2 linked regions of the Hydrogenophilus thermoluteolus genome follow. Each later gene encodes a partner of the first gene's protein in a complex. Links are inferred from orthologs where the notes say so. Each region holds a gene or a part of one and is shown on either strand. Other genes may lie near its edges. The genes, in order: tldD and HPTL_RS03585.

Region 1 (6,695 bases):
CTTGCACTTCGGCTGCCGAAGTGACGAATGCGACCGCTTGCGGCGGGGCGTCGGGAAAGTGCGATTCGTCGTGGCCGTGTTGTGCGCAAACCGCCGGGTTTTGCGTGAACCGTTCGCCCAAGCGCGCGCGGAGTTCGGCGACGAACGGTTCCGGGAGTGGTGCGGGCGGCGTCTCCTTCCGGGCGGCCAGGGGCGTGCGGGGTGCGTGAGCTGCTTCCTCAGGCATGGTCAGGGCTCCTCGGTATTCGACCTACCCGATGATAGCGCGGTGGGCAGGCGTACGAAAGGAAGCAGCGCATGGGGGTCTATAATCGGAATATCGAGGACCATTACAAGGAGCCGTGCGATGGTTGTTCCCATGGGGGCGTTTCCCGCGGTGCGGATGCGGCGGATGCGGCGCGACGATTTTTCACGCCGCTTGATGCGTGAGCACACGCTCACCGTCGATGATCTGATCTGGCCCGTTTTCGTGTTGGAAGGGAAGGATCGTAGCGAAGCGGTGGCGTCGATGCCGGGGGTGGAGCGGGTGACGCTCGACCGTTTGTTGCCGTTGGCGGAGAAAGCGGCGAAGCTGGGTATTCCCGCGATCGCGCTCTTTCCAGTGGTGCCGCCTGAGAAGAAGAGTTGGGGGGCGGAAGAGGCGTGGAACCCCGACGGGTTGGTGCCCCGGGTGGTCGCGGCGCTTAAGCGCGCAGCGCCGGAGCTTGGGGTGATCACCGACGTAGCGCTCGACCCCTACACCGCGCACGGGCAAGATGGTTTGATTGCGCGCAATGACCCCACCGGCTACGTGTTGAACGACGAGACGGTTGCGGCGCTCACCAAACAGGCGCTTTGCCATGCCGCAGCTGGGGCCGACGTGGTGGCGCCTTCGGACATGATGGACGGGCGTATCGGTGCGATCCGGCAAGCGCTCGACGCTGCTGGGCATAGCCAGGTGCGGATCCTTTCCTACGCGGCGAAATACGCGTCCAGCTTCTACGGCCCATTCCGTGACGCGGTGGGTTCGGCGGCGAATCTGGGCAAAGGAAACAAATATACCTACCAAATGGACCCCGCCAATTCCGACGAAGCGCTGCGCGAAGTGGCGCTCGACCTCGAAGAGGGGGCGGACATGGTGATGGTCAAGCCCGGGATGCCCTACCTCGATATCGTGCGACGCGTGAAAGAGACCTTTGGCGTACCAACGTTCGCCTACCAGGTGAGCGGCGAGTACGCGATGCTGGTTGCTGCGGCGCAGAACGGGTGGTTGGAGCGCCGCGCGTGTGTGCTTGAAGCGCTCTTGGGGTTCAAGCGGGCCGGCGCTGACGCGGTACTCACCTACTTTGCGCTGGAAGTGGCCGAGTGGCTGCGGGAAGGGGCTTGAGCGGGCGCTGCGGCTGACTGTGCTCGTCGCATTGCCAGGGGCGAGCCCGGCGACGAGGGAACAGTCAGCGAAGGAACAATCGGGGGTGCGATGACCGAGCGCCCCACCGCCCCAGCACTTTCGGAAGGTCGGTGACGGTAGCGATCTTCCAGTCGACGTAGGGCGGTAAGCCGCGCGCGCGGGTGACCCAAACGGTGGTCATGCCCAGTTGCTTCGCCGGTGCGAGATTTTCGGCGCTGTCTTCGATGAGGATGCAGCGCGAAGGCGCGACTTTCATCGCATGGAGTACCGTAGCATAGGCGCGGCGGCGCGGTTTGGGGTTGTAATCGAGATCTTCGATCGCGAAGAGGCGAACGAAGTGGCGGTGAATCCCCAGGTGTTCGACAATGGCGCGCGCGTATTCGCGGGGTCCGTTGGTGAAAAGGACTTTGGCGCCGGGCAATTTCGCCAGCGTCGCCGCCAGCCGCTTCGGGGCGTGAATGTGCGCGGCCAGATTGTCGAAGCGGTGGGTTTCGCGCAGGAAATGGCGCGGGTTGATGCGGTGGTGGCGAATCAGCCCGACGAGCGTCGCGCCGTAGGCGCGCCAATAGCGCACCCGAAGCGCGTTCGCTTCCGTTTCGTCGAGCGCCAGGTGGCGCATCAAATAGGCGGTCATCTGGCGGTTGAGGTGGGGAAAGATCGCGGCGCTGGCGTGGTGCAGCGTGTTGTCGAGGTCGAAAATCCAGATCGGCGTGGTCATTGCGGTGTCGTAGGTTCCTGAGGTTTTCCGGGGCGAGGTTGCCAGACGATGGGGCGCGGCGCCCGGGGGTCTTGCTGCGGTTGCGCTAGACGGGTGACGCGCCATGCGTGCCCGAAGACGAGCTCCACGGTCAAGGTAAACGGAAAAGGGATCGCGTTGATGCGCTCAGCTGCGTCAAGCCCCAGCCACGGGCCCCAATCGGTGCGGAGCGTTTCGGGACGTTCGTAACGCACCGTGAGCATTTGCATGTCCATCACCGGTTCGGCGTAGCGCAACCGTACCAGGATGTCCCCCAGGTCGTGCATGTCCAAAAACGGTGGCCATGGCGGAGCTGAGTCGCAAGCCAATGCCGCTTTGAGTTCTTTCAGGGTGTCGGGACCCAACGTCGCGAAAAAAAGCGGTGCATCCTCGGCGAGTAGGGGTTGCCATGCGGCCAGAAGTTGTGTGGGGTCAGCGGCGCGGTAGAGCAACAAGTTGCTGAAAAAAAGGTCGATCCCGCCCGGTTCTTCGGGCAGGTGCAACGGGTCGGCAGTGCGAAAAGAGACGGTGGCGCTTTTCCGCTTGTCTTTTGCGAACCGTTTTTTCAGTCGTGCAAGGAACGAGTCATCGCAAGCCGCGTCTGAGGGGGAAAGCGGGGCGCTACCGGCGGGGGTTTCGTCGGGCCGATAGCCACAGCACGCGGCGTTGGGGTAGCGCGTGGCGAGCGAATCGGCCCATGCGGTGCCTTCTCCTACCCAGACGATGCGCGCGGGCGTATGGCGTAGATACTCCAGCCGCTCGACGAGGCGTTCGCCCGCCTCTGCGCCAAGCCATGCCGGGGGGCGAAGGGCGGAGAGCGCGGGATGGGTCGTTGCGTTGTTAGAATGAGCAGTCATGGAAAAATGATAGCACCCTTGTGGGGGCAATGTCGGCAAAGGGGAATTGCGCAGTGAGTCAAGAGAACACGAACATCGAGCGTTGGAATCTGGCCGAGCGCCATCTGTGGGCGCCACTGGGGTGGGACGCGCACGCCGTTTCGCGGGTATTGCAGGAGATCGCCAGCCACGCGGTCGATGATGCCGACCTCTATTTTCAATATCGCCATGCGGAGTCGTGGTCACTGGAAGAGGGGATCGTCAAAGCGGGAAGCTTTTCGATCGACGCAGGGGTCGGCGCCCGGGCGATCCATGGCGAAAAACAGGCGCTCGCCTACACCGATGTCCTTGAGCCGGACGCAGTGCGTGACGCGGCGCGAACCGTCCGGGCGATTGCCGCGCAGGGGCAGGCGGGTGTCACTGCGGTGCCGCTTGCGCGGGTAGCGGCCGTTACGCCGCAATACCCGGCGGTCGATCCGGTTCACACCTTGGCCGCTACCGACAAAGTGGCGCTGTTGCAGCGCTTGGAAGCCAAAGCACGGGCGTTGGAATCGAGACTCGATCAGGTGATGGCGCATCTCGTTGCGGTGTGGGAAGCGGTGATCGTTGCGCGGCTCGATGGGACGCTTGCGTACGACATTCGGCCGCTCGTGCGCTTGTCGCTCACCGTGATCGCGCACGACAACGGACGGCGCGAAGTGGGGTCCGCCGGGATCGGCGGGCGCTATGGGCTCGAACGTTTCGACGACGCGGTGCTCGACCGCTTGGCCGAACAGGCGGTGCGCCAGGCGCAGGTCAATCTCGAAGCGCGTCCCGCACCGGCGGGCGAGATGACGGTGGTGCTGGGATCGGGTTGGCCGGGGGTGCTGCTGCACGAAGCGGTGGGTCACGGGCTCGAAGGCGATTTCAACCGCAAAGGGGTCTCTGCATACAGCGGACAGCTTGGTGAAACTGTCGCGGCGAAAGGGGTGACGGTGGTGGACAACGGGGCGATGCCCGAACGGCGCGGCTCGCTCACCGTCGATGACGAAGGCACTCCCACCGGCGAGACGGTGTTGATCGAAGATGGGGTGCTCGTCGGGTACCTCCACGACCGGCTGAACGCGCGCTTGATGGGGATGCGTCCTACTGGTAACGGACGGCGCGAATCCTACGCCCATTTGACGCTACCGCGCATGACCAATACCTACCTGCGCCCCGGCCCATACGCGCCGGAAGAGGTGGTGGCAAGCCTCGATCGCGGCATTTACGCGGTGCAGTTCGGCGGCGGGCAGGTCGATATCACCTCCGGTAAGTTCGTCTTCGAGATGAGCGAAGCCTACTGGGTGGAGAACGGCAAGATCCAATATCCGGTGAAGGGAGCGACGCTGATCGGCGATGGGCCGGAAGTGATGCGGCAGGTGACGATGATCGCGAACGACTGGGCGTTGGACCCGGGAATTGGCACCTGCGGTAAAGAGGGGCAGAGCGTCCCCGTAGGGGTGGGGCAGCCGACGCTTCGGATCGAGCGGATCACCGTGGGTGGGACCGGAGGTGCGTAAAGGCGAAGCACGAAGGAGCATGCGATGAACCAGTACGACATTGCGGTGGTGGGCGCTGGTCCAGCAGGATTGGCGTTTGCGTTGGCGGCGGCACCATTGGGATTGCGCGTTGCGCTTTTCGATCAGCAACCGGAAGCGCAGCTCGCTGATCCCGCACCGGATGGCCGAGAGATCGCGCTCACCTACGCGTCGCGCGCCACGCTCGAACGCTTGGGGGTCTGGTCGCATATTCCGGAAGCGGAGGTGTCGCCGCTCAAAGATGCGCAGGTCTTCGACGGCCCGTCGCTCCTGGCGTTGCGTTTTCGCGCAGCCGACGCGGGAACCGATGCAATCGGTCTGTTGGTTCCTAACCACTGGATCCGTCGCGCGTTGTACGAGACGGTGACCGAGCGCGGTGCTGCGACGCTGATCACTGGGGCGCGGGTCGCGTCGGTGGTGCGGGGTGACCGCGAGGTGTCGCTCACGCTGGAAGACGGCAGGACGTTCCGAGCGTCGTTGCTCGTTGCCGCCGATACCCGTTTTTCGCGGGTGCGGGCGCAGGTGGGGATCGGTGCCAGCCGACTCGACTTCCAGCGGACGATGATGCTCGTGCGCATGACGCACGACGCGCCGCACGGGCACGTGGCATGGGAGTGGTTCGGCTACGGTGGCCAGACATTGGCGCTGTTGCCGCTCAACCACAACGTGAGCGGGATCGTGGTCACGATGGCGCACGCGGAGATCGCGCGGCTCATGGCGCTTTCGGATGCCGCGTTGGCAGATGAGCTCACGCGTCGCTTCGACGGACGGTTGGGGCGGATGACGGTGGTGAGCGAACGCTTCGCTTACCCGCTCGTTGCGGTCTATGCGCACGATTTCGTGGCGCGGCGGGTGGCGTTGATCGGCGACGCCGCGGTGGGAATGCACCCGGTCACGGCCCACGGATTCAATTTCGGGCTGGCGAGCGCGGTGCGGCTCACCGAAGCGCTCGCCTCTGCGCTGGCCGCGGGCGCGCCGCTGCATGCGCAGCGCCATCTCTTGACCTATGAGCGAACGCACCGCCGCGCCACCTGGCCGCTCTACCAAGCGACCAATCTGGTGGCTACGCTCTATACCCGCGATGCGTTTCCCGCACGTGTGGCGCGGCGCGCGGCACTCACCGCAGCGGCGTGGTTCCGTCCTTTCCAGCAGGCGGTGTTGAAACAGGTGGTGGCGCAATGACGAAGCGAAATTCTCTGCGCAATGCCACGGGCAGCGTGCTCCTAGCGGCGTCGCTGCTGTTTGCGCAACCCATCTTTGCCGAAACGGAACGGCTGCATCGGGTGGCGTTTGCCGAAGCAGTTTCGGCCGAGGTAGCGCACGATCGCACGGTGGCGCTTTTGCGCGCGCAGGCAGAAGGGCAAGACCCCGCCGAGCTCGCCGATCGGGTGAATCGCCAGATCGATGCGGCGTTGAAGCGGGCAAACCGGGTTCCGGGCATCGAAGCGTACACGACCGGCTACCATACCGAAGCGCTGCGGGACCGGGAAGGCGCCTTTCGGAGGTGGGTGGTGCAGCAGCAGCTTCGGTTGGTGAGCGACGACAATTCAGCGCTGGGGCGTTTGGTGGGGGCGCTTCAACAAGAGGGATTGCTGTTGGTAGCGCTTACCGGAACCGTTTCGGAAGCGCAACGGCGAAAAACGCTCGATACGTTGGTGGCACAAGCATTGCATGCGTTCCGGCATCGAGCCGAGCAGGTGACGCAAACGTTGGGTTTTTCGGGCTATCGGCTCGTTCGCATCGACCTCGATTATCCGACCGCGCAGCCGGGCGTGCCGCGAGGCGTTGCGTTTCTGGCCGCACGCGAAGCCGCGCCGGTTCCGATCACGGGCGAGTTGGAAACCGTGACGGTGCGGGTTCGCGGGGAGGTGGAACTGCTGCCGCAATCGCAGTAGTCGGCTTTTGGCGTCTCGTCAACGGTTTTGCCACGCTCGGCTCGCGATCAGGCCGATCGCGGCAATGGTTGCGAAGGCTGCCCCACTGAGAAACGTTGCCTTGGGGCCGATTCCAGACCAAAGCCCTCCGGCGAGTGTACTGGCACCGAGGAGGGCCACGCCGCTGATCAGGTTGAACAGACCAAAAGCGGTGCCGCGCAGGTGGTGCGGCGCGTTTTCGGCAACCCAGGCGGAGAGGAGGCCTTGCGTGGCGCCCATGTGTAAGCCCCAGAACATCGCGCC
Region 2 (6,703 bases), 1.0 Mb from region 1 along the record:
TCGATGAATTGGAGCAAGCGCTCGATCGGCTCAACGAAACGCTGCCGCCGCTCAAGGATTTCATTTTGCCAGGTGGCACGCGCGCCGCCGCGCTTGCGCATTTGGCGCGCACCGTCTGCCGCCGCGCGGAACGGGAAGTGGTACGCTTGGCACGTGTGGAGCCCCAAGAGCGGCTGCGTCCGGTTGTTGCGCGCTATCTCAACCGCCTCTCAGACCTCTTGTTCGTGCTGGCGCGCACCCTCAACGCGCGAAGCGGTACCCCGGATGTCTTGTGGCAGAAGCGGCTCGACGCCCCGAAATCCCGCTGACGGGGCGGCTACCGGTCAGTCGCCGCGTTGCGCCAGCACCGCCCGTCGCAACTGCACGGCATGCGCCAAACCGTCCAGGATATGGACGGTATCTTCCCAACCGATGCAGGCATCCGTGATGCTTTTGCCGTATTCGAGCGGTTGCCCCGGAATCAGATCCTGGCGCCCCTCTTTGAGGTGGGATTCGATCATCACGCCGATGATGCGCTCCTCCCCTTGCGCCAGTTGATCCATTACCGCTTGCGCCACTTCTGCTTGACGACGGTGATCTTTCCGGCTGTTCCCATGGGAACAATCGACCATGATACGCGCCGGCAAACCGGCGTTCGCCATCTCCTGGCACGCCGCTTGCACGCTTGCCGCGTCGTAGTTAGGCGCTTTGCCGCCGCGTAAAATAATATGACAATCTTCGTTCCCCGCGGTACTCACGATCGCCGAATGGCCCGCCTTGGTCACCGAAAGGAAGTGGTGCGGTGCCTGCGCCGCTTTGATCGCGTCGATTGCGATCTTGACGTTGCCGTCGGTACCGTTCTTGAAACCCACCGGGCAGGAGAGCCCAGAGGCCAATTCACGATGGACTTGGCTTTCCGTGGTGCGGGCACCGATTGCCCCCCACGCGATCAAGTCGGCGATGTATTGCGGCGTGATCATGTCGAGGAATTCGGTTCCAGCCGGGAGCCCCATCTCCGTGATCTCGCAGAGGAGTTTGCGCGCGATGCGAATGCCATCATTGATGCAATAGGTACCGTCCAAGTACGGATCGTTGATCAACCCCTTCCAGCCCACAGTGGTTCGGGGTTTTTCGAAATAGACCCGCATGACGATCAACAGCTCGTTCGCAAGACGCTCAGCCTCTTTTTTGAGGCGCGTGGCGTATTCGATCGCCGCGTCCGGATCGTGAATCGAACAGGGTCCCACCACGACGACCAAGCGCTCATCCGCACCGTGGAGAATACGGTGGATCGCCTGTCGGGCTTCGAACGTAGTTTGCGCCGAAGCCGGTGTCGCCGGGAATTCCCGCAGCACATGGATGGGCGGAACCAACTCTTGGATGTCGCGAATCCGAGTGTCGTCGATATGAAACCGAACGGAACTTCTAGGGTTCATGGCTATGAGACCTTCTTGGTTGTGGGACGTTGCGCGCTTTTCGGCCGAAACGCGGGGATCACGTCGGGATCCGTTTCAATATACGGGCCGCCGATCAAGTCGATACAGTAGGGAATCGCGGCGAAAATCCCTTTGTGCCGCCAACTGCCGTCTTCATGACGGAGCCCCTCCAGAGTTTCCACGATCGATTTCGGTTGGCCAGGCAGATTGACGATCAAGGTTTTTCCGCGCACGACCGCCACTTGGCGTGAAAGGATCGCGGTAGGTACGAAATTGAGACTGATGCGCCGCATCTCTTCGCCAAAACCGGGCAGGACGCGATCGGCCACCGCGAGCGTCGCCTCGGGCGTGACATCGCGCGGTGCAGGACCCGTTCCTCCCGTGGTCAGAATCAGGCAACAACCGCACGTGTCGGCTAGCGTTCTGAGCGTCTCCTCGATCACCGGCTGCTCATCGGCGATCAGCCTCTTTTCCGCCCGCCAAGGGGTAACGAGCGCGCGGTTGAGCCACGACTCCAACGCAGGAATTCCTTTGTCTTCGTAGGCGCCGCTCGATGCGCGGTCGCTGATCGACACCAACCCAATGACCACCTCGGGTTCACTCATCGTCGGTCTCCTCGTCGTGATCCGTCTCCACTGCGCTCCGTTCCGGGAGCGTCAGTACCAATGTCGCCTCGATCGCGTGCCTAAGCGCTGCCACCAAGCGACGGCGCGGCAAGAGGTCTTGCGGTTCTGCCGCCAAGCCTTTCAACGCAGCGCGTCGCATTTGCCGCCAATAGGGCACGTCGAACTCGGGAAAGCGGGACAACAGTTCCCCCACCACCGACTCATCGGCAAGAAATTCGGCGGCAAGGCGTTCCGCTTCCCGTTGACACTGCGCATCGACCGCCCCACCGGGACACAGGGAAGCAACCAGCGCCTGCAGCGGTTCCAGTTCGTACGGTTGCAGAAGACGCCCCACATACTGCATCTGGCGCCGGTAGGCCTCGAAGTGACCAGATAGCCGTCTCGCTTCCGCGAGCGCCTGCGCGAGATCGCGCGGGAGCGCCAACCAGCGCAACCGCTCCACCGGCAGCGCCAACAGCGCTTCCCCTACCGCTTGCAGTTGGTGCATGCGCGCTTTGCGCTTGGTTTTCGAGAGTTCTTGCGGTTCCATTATAGAATTATCGCAAATTTTCCCTGAGGATCACGCATGAACCCTGGCTTGCCTTCATTGCCGCACTGGCAACAGCAACTCCAACGCGTTGCGGAACATGCCGCCGAACGGGCACGCCTTCTTGGCGCAACAGCACAAACAGGGGTTTCGGAACGAGTGGGACGCTCCATCACGGTACGCCACGGCGAAGTCGAAACCATCGAGCACCACCGCGAACGCACCCTCTCGGTGACCGTTTACCTCGACGGGCGTACCGGGCACGCCGCCACGAGTGACCTTTCTCCGCGCGCGATCGAAGCAACCGTGCAAGCCGCAGTGGCGATCGCGCGCCACACCGAACCCGATCCTGCCGCCGGGCTTCCCGATCCTTCATGGCTTGCCGACCCCAGTGCCGCGCCTGACCTCGGCTGCTACCACCCTTGGTCGGTGACTCCTGAAACGTTGATCGCGCTTACCCAGCGCCTCGAAGCGGCCGGAACGGCGCAAACGGGGATCGTCAATTCCGAAGGAGCCACCTGCACCACCGAAGTGGAACTGAGTGCGATCGCGAATACCCTCGGTTTTTCAGGGGTCACCGCCGAAACAGCCCATTCCTATTCTTGCGTATTGCTGGCACAAAGTGACGACGGCTCGCTGGTGCGCGACGGTGCCTGGGCAAGCCGCCGCGTAGCCGACCAATTGCCCGATCCCGAAGCGATTGGTGTTGAAGCCGCGACGCGGACATTGCAGCGCCGCAACGCGCGCAAACTCGCCACGGGACGCTATGAGGTCGTCTTCAGCCCCGAAGTGGCGCCGTCGCTTTTGAGTCACTTCGTCGCCGCGGCAAGTGGCGGCGCGCTCTACCGCCGTGCCACGTTTTTGCTGGAACGGTTCGAAACGCAGCTTTTTCCCGAATGGTTTTCGGTCCAAGAGGATCCGTGGCTGCCCCAAGGTTTTGGCTCCTGCCCATTTGACGCCGAAGGGGTGCGCGTGGCGCCACGCCTTGTGATCGACCAGGGCCGATGGGTCGGACGCTTTTTGTCCAGCTACACCGCGCGCAAACTCGGGTTGGTCAGCACCGGTAATGCAGGCGGCGCGCACAACCTGTTGCCCACCACCACCCACGATTCGCTCGCTGCGCTTCTGGCCACGGTCGATCACGGGCTATTGATCACCGAACTCTTGGGTCATGGGGTCAATACGGTTACCGGCGAATACTCGCGCGGCGCGGCCGGATTCTGGTTCGAAAACGGTGCGATCGCCTATCCGGTGCATGAAATCACGGTCTCGGGCACGCTCCCAGAGCTTTTTGCCGGGTTGATCGGCGTTGCCGACGACGCCCGCCCCGACCGCCGCTTTCGGTTGGGCAGCACCGCGATTGCTGCAGTGCAAATAGCGGGTCAATAATTTTTGCGTTATCATAAACGCCGCCAACTGAACCGTTCAGTTCGCATAACAAACCCGTATCCAAGGAGGTGATTATGGAACGTCGTCGTTTCCTCAAAGGCGCCGGCCTTGCCGGCATTCTGGCTGCCGGCACGGCGCCTGCGATCATCCATGCACAAGAAGTAATCCGTTGGCGGTTGGCGTCGAGCTTCCCGAAAGCGCTCGACACCATCTACGGCGCGGCGGAAGACTTCGCGAACGCCATCAACCAGATGTCCGGCGGTAAATTCGAAGTCCAGGTCTTCGCTGGCGGCGAACTGGTGCCCGCTTTCGGGGTGTTGGACGCCGTTCAGCAAGGCACCATCGAATTGGCCCATACCGCGCCCTACTACTTCTTCGGCAAGAACGAAGCGTTCGCGTTCGACTGCGCGGTACCGTTTGGCCTCAACTCGCGGATGCTCACCGCATGGATGTACGACGGCGGCGGCAACCAGCTGATGAACGAATTCTATGCGAAATACAACATCGTCAGCCTGCCGATGGGGAATACCGGCACGCAGATGGGGGGTTGGTACCGCAAAGAGATCAAGTCGGTTGACGACATCAAGGGGTTGAAGATCCGCATTTCTGGTTTTGCGGGCCGAGTACTGACAAAACTCGGTGGCGTTCCGCAAAGTATCCCGGGCGGTGAAATCTACCAAGCGCTCGAAAAGGGAACGATCGACGCCACCGAATGGGTTGGCCCGTACGACGATCTCAAGCTCGGTTTCTACAAAGTGGCGCCTCACTACTACTATCCGGGCTGGTGGGAAGGTGGTGCGCAGCTGACGCTGTACATCAACAAAGAGAAGTTCGCGGCGCTCCCGAAAGAGTACCAAGAGATGATCCGTGCTGCGGCGTCGCACGCCCACGTGACCATGCAAGCGAAGTACGACGCGCGCAACCCGCAGGCGTTGAAGCAGCTCATCGCAAACGGGGCGCAGGTGCACCGCTTCCCGAAAGACGTCATGGACGCAGCGTTCAAAGCGCGCAACGAAGTCTACGCCGAACTCAACGACACCAACCCGGATTGGAAGAAAATCTACACCGAGTTCGAAAAATTCCTGCGTGACCAGTACGCGTGGTTCCGCCTGGCGGACCTGAGTTTCGACCAGTACATGGCTTCCGTCAAACTCTAAAATCGAAAACCCCCGAAACATGCGGGGGTTCTTCTCTTTCACCCCCCCGATTACAACCCTGTTGATGAGGCGTCACGACGATGCAACCGCTCCTTAGAATCTGTGCGGTAATCGATACGCTCAACCGCTCACTCGGGCGGCTCTTTTTCTGGTTCACGCTCGCAGCCACTGCGATCAGCGCCGCGAACGCATTGGTGCGCAAACTCTTCGATACCAGCTCCAACGCCTTTTTGGAGATCCAGTGGTACCTCTTCGCTGCAGTCTTCATGCTGGGGCTGGGTTACGGCTTTTTGGAAAACGCCCATGTCCGCATCGACGTCGTCGCCAACCGCCTGAGTGCCCGGACGCGCAATTTGATCGACGCCATCGGCATCGTCGTCTTCGTCTTTCCCCTGTGCTACTTCATGGCGAATTTCGCGTGGCCGATCGTCGTCCAAGCCTATACCACGGGGGAAATGTCGTCGAACGCGGGCGGTTTGATCCGCTGGCCACTCTATGCGCTGGTGCCTGCCGGATACGGCTTGTTGGCCATTCAGGCCTTCTCTGAATTGATCAAGCGCATCGCATTCTTGCTGGGTCACGGCCCCGACCCGCTGAAGCAAGCGAACCCCCACTAATTCACCCATTTTGCGAGGCTGAGGAGCGCTTCATGGCCGAATTCCTTGCTGCCAACTTCCCGCAGCTGATGTTCCTGGGGTTGGTCATCTTTCTGCTTTCCGGCTTTCCCGTTGCATTTTCGCTCGCGTCAGCGGGGCTGCTTTTTGGTTTTTTGGGGATTCATTTCGGTATTTTTCCGGAAACCCTCTTTCACGCGTTGCCGCTGCGGGTTTTCGGGATCATGCAGAACGAGACCCTGTTGGCGATCCCCTTCTTCACCCTGATGGGCCTCATCTTGCAGCGGTCCGGAATGGCGGAAGACCTTCTGGAAACGGCAGGCCAAGTCTTCGGCCCGATCCGCGGTGGGCTCGCGATTTCGGTGATCGTCGTCGGGGCGCTGCTTGCCGCAACGACCGGGGTCGTTGCCGCATCGGTGATTTCGATGGGGTTGATCTCGCTCCCCGTGATGTTGCGCTATGGGTACCATCGTGGGCTCATTTCCGGCGTGATCACGGCGTCCGGTACGCTCGCGCAGATCGTTCCGCCGTCGTTGGTGCTGATCGTAATCGCAGACCAATTGGGCCGCAGCGTCGGTGACATGTACAAAGGCGCGCTGATCCCGGCGTTGGGGTTGATTGCGGTCTATTTCCTTTACGTGATCGCGATTGCGCTCATCCGCCCCAAATGGGTCCCTGCACTACCGGAATCAGCGCGCACGTTTCATGAGCCCAACGGGGGTAGTGGCTACCGCTCGCTCCTCTTCACCTTTTTGGGGGTGCTGGCCGCCGCTACCCTCTTCGCCGCGAACTATGACGCGCTTTTGACGCAATGGAAAGGCGAAGCGGTCACCGCGCCAACCGACGAGAAAGTGGTGATGGCCACCACGTTTGGTGCGTTCGTCGCACTGGTGCTCGCGGCGATCGACTCCGCGCTGGGCCGCCGTTTCCTTTCCCAGATGACGCATCGTGTCATTTTCGTGATGATCCCGCCGCT

Evidence for each region.
Region 2: the proteins of tldD (region 1) and HPTL_RS03585 are in contact, whole or in part, in a solved structure (PDB 5NJ9), measured with the Escherichia coli proteins. The link is inferred for Hydrogenophilus thermoluteolus from one-to-one orthologs.

The regions. Positions count from the first base shown.
Region 1 is NZ_AP018558.1:1,750,072-1,756,766, reverse strand. What follows is about bases 2,388-5,254. They hold tldD (metalloprotease TldD), read left to right. Parts: upstream 2,388-3,009; coding sequence 3,010-4,500; downstream 4,501-5,254. Other genes in these bases: ubiM (5-demethoxyubiquinol-8 5-hydroxylase UbiM), read left to right, coding at 4,525-5,254; HPTL_RS08550 (class I SAM-dependent methyltransferase), read right to left, coding at 2,388-2,980. In the rest of the region: HPTL_RS08565 (FAD-binding oxidoreductase), read right to left, coding at 1-226; hemB (porphobilinogen synthase), read left to right, coding at 347-1,366; HPTL_RS08555 (pyrimidine 5'-nucleotidase), read right to left, coding at 1,431-2,105; more of HPTL_RS08550, read right to left, coding at 2,102-2,387; more of ubiM, read left to right, coding at 5,255-5,700; HPTL_RS08535 (SIMPL domain-containing protein), read left to right, coding at 5,697-6,413; HPTL_RS08530 (MFS transporter), read right to left, coding at 6,432-6,695. UniProt on the Escherichia coli protein: Metalloprotease involved in CcdA degradation. Suppresses the inhibitory activity of the carbon storage regulator (CsrA).
Region 2 is NZ_AP018558.1:736,523-743,225, reverse strand. What follows is about bases 1,907-4,781. They hold HPTL_RS03585 (metallopeptidase TldD-related protein), read left to right. Parts: upstream 1,907-2,606; coding sequence 2,607-3,956; downstream 3,957-4,781. Other genes in these bases: HPTL_RS03580 (TRAP transporter substrate-binding protein), read left to right, coding at 4,031-4,781; yjgA (ribosome biogenesis factor YjgA), read right to left, coding at 2,013-2,570; mog (molybdopterin adenylyltransferase), read right to left, coding at 1,907-2,020. In the rest of the region: HPTL_RS03605 (cob(I)yrinic acid a,c-diamide adenosyltransferase), read left to right, coding at 1-308; 3-deoxy-7-phosphoheptulonate synthase AroG, read right to left, coding at 324-1,415; more of mog, read right to left, coding at 1,418-1,906; more of HPTL_RS03580, read left to right, coding at 4,782-5,113; HPTL_RS03575 (TRAP transporter small permease subunit), read left to right, coding at 5,194-5,730; HPTL_RS03570 (TRAP transporter large permease), read left to right, coding at 5,763-6,703.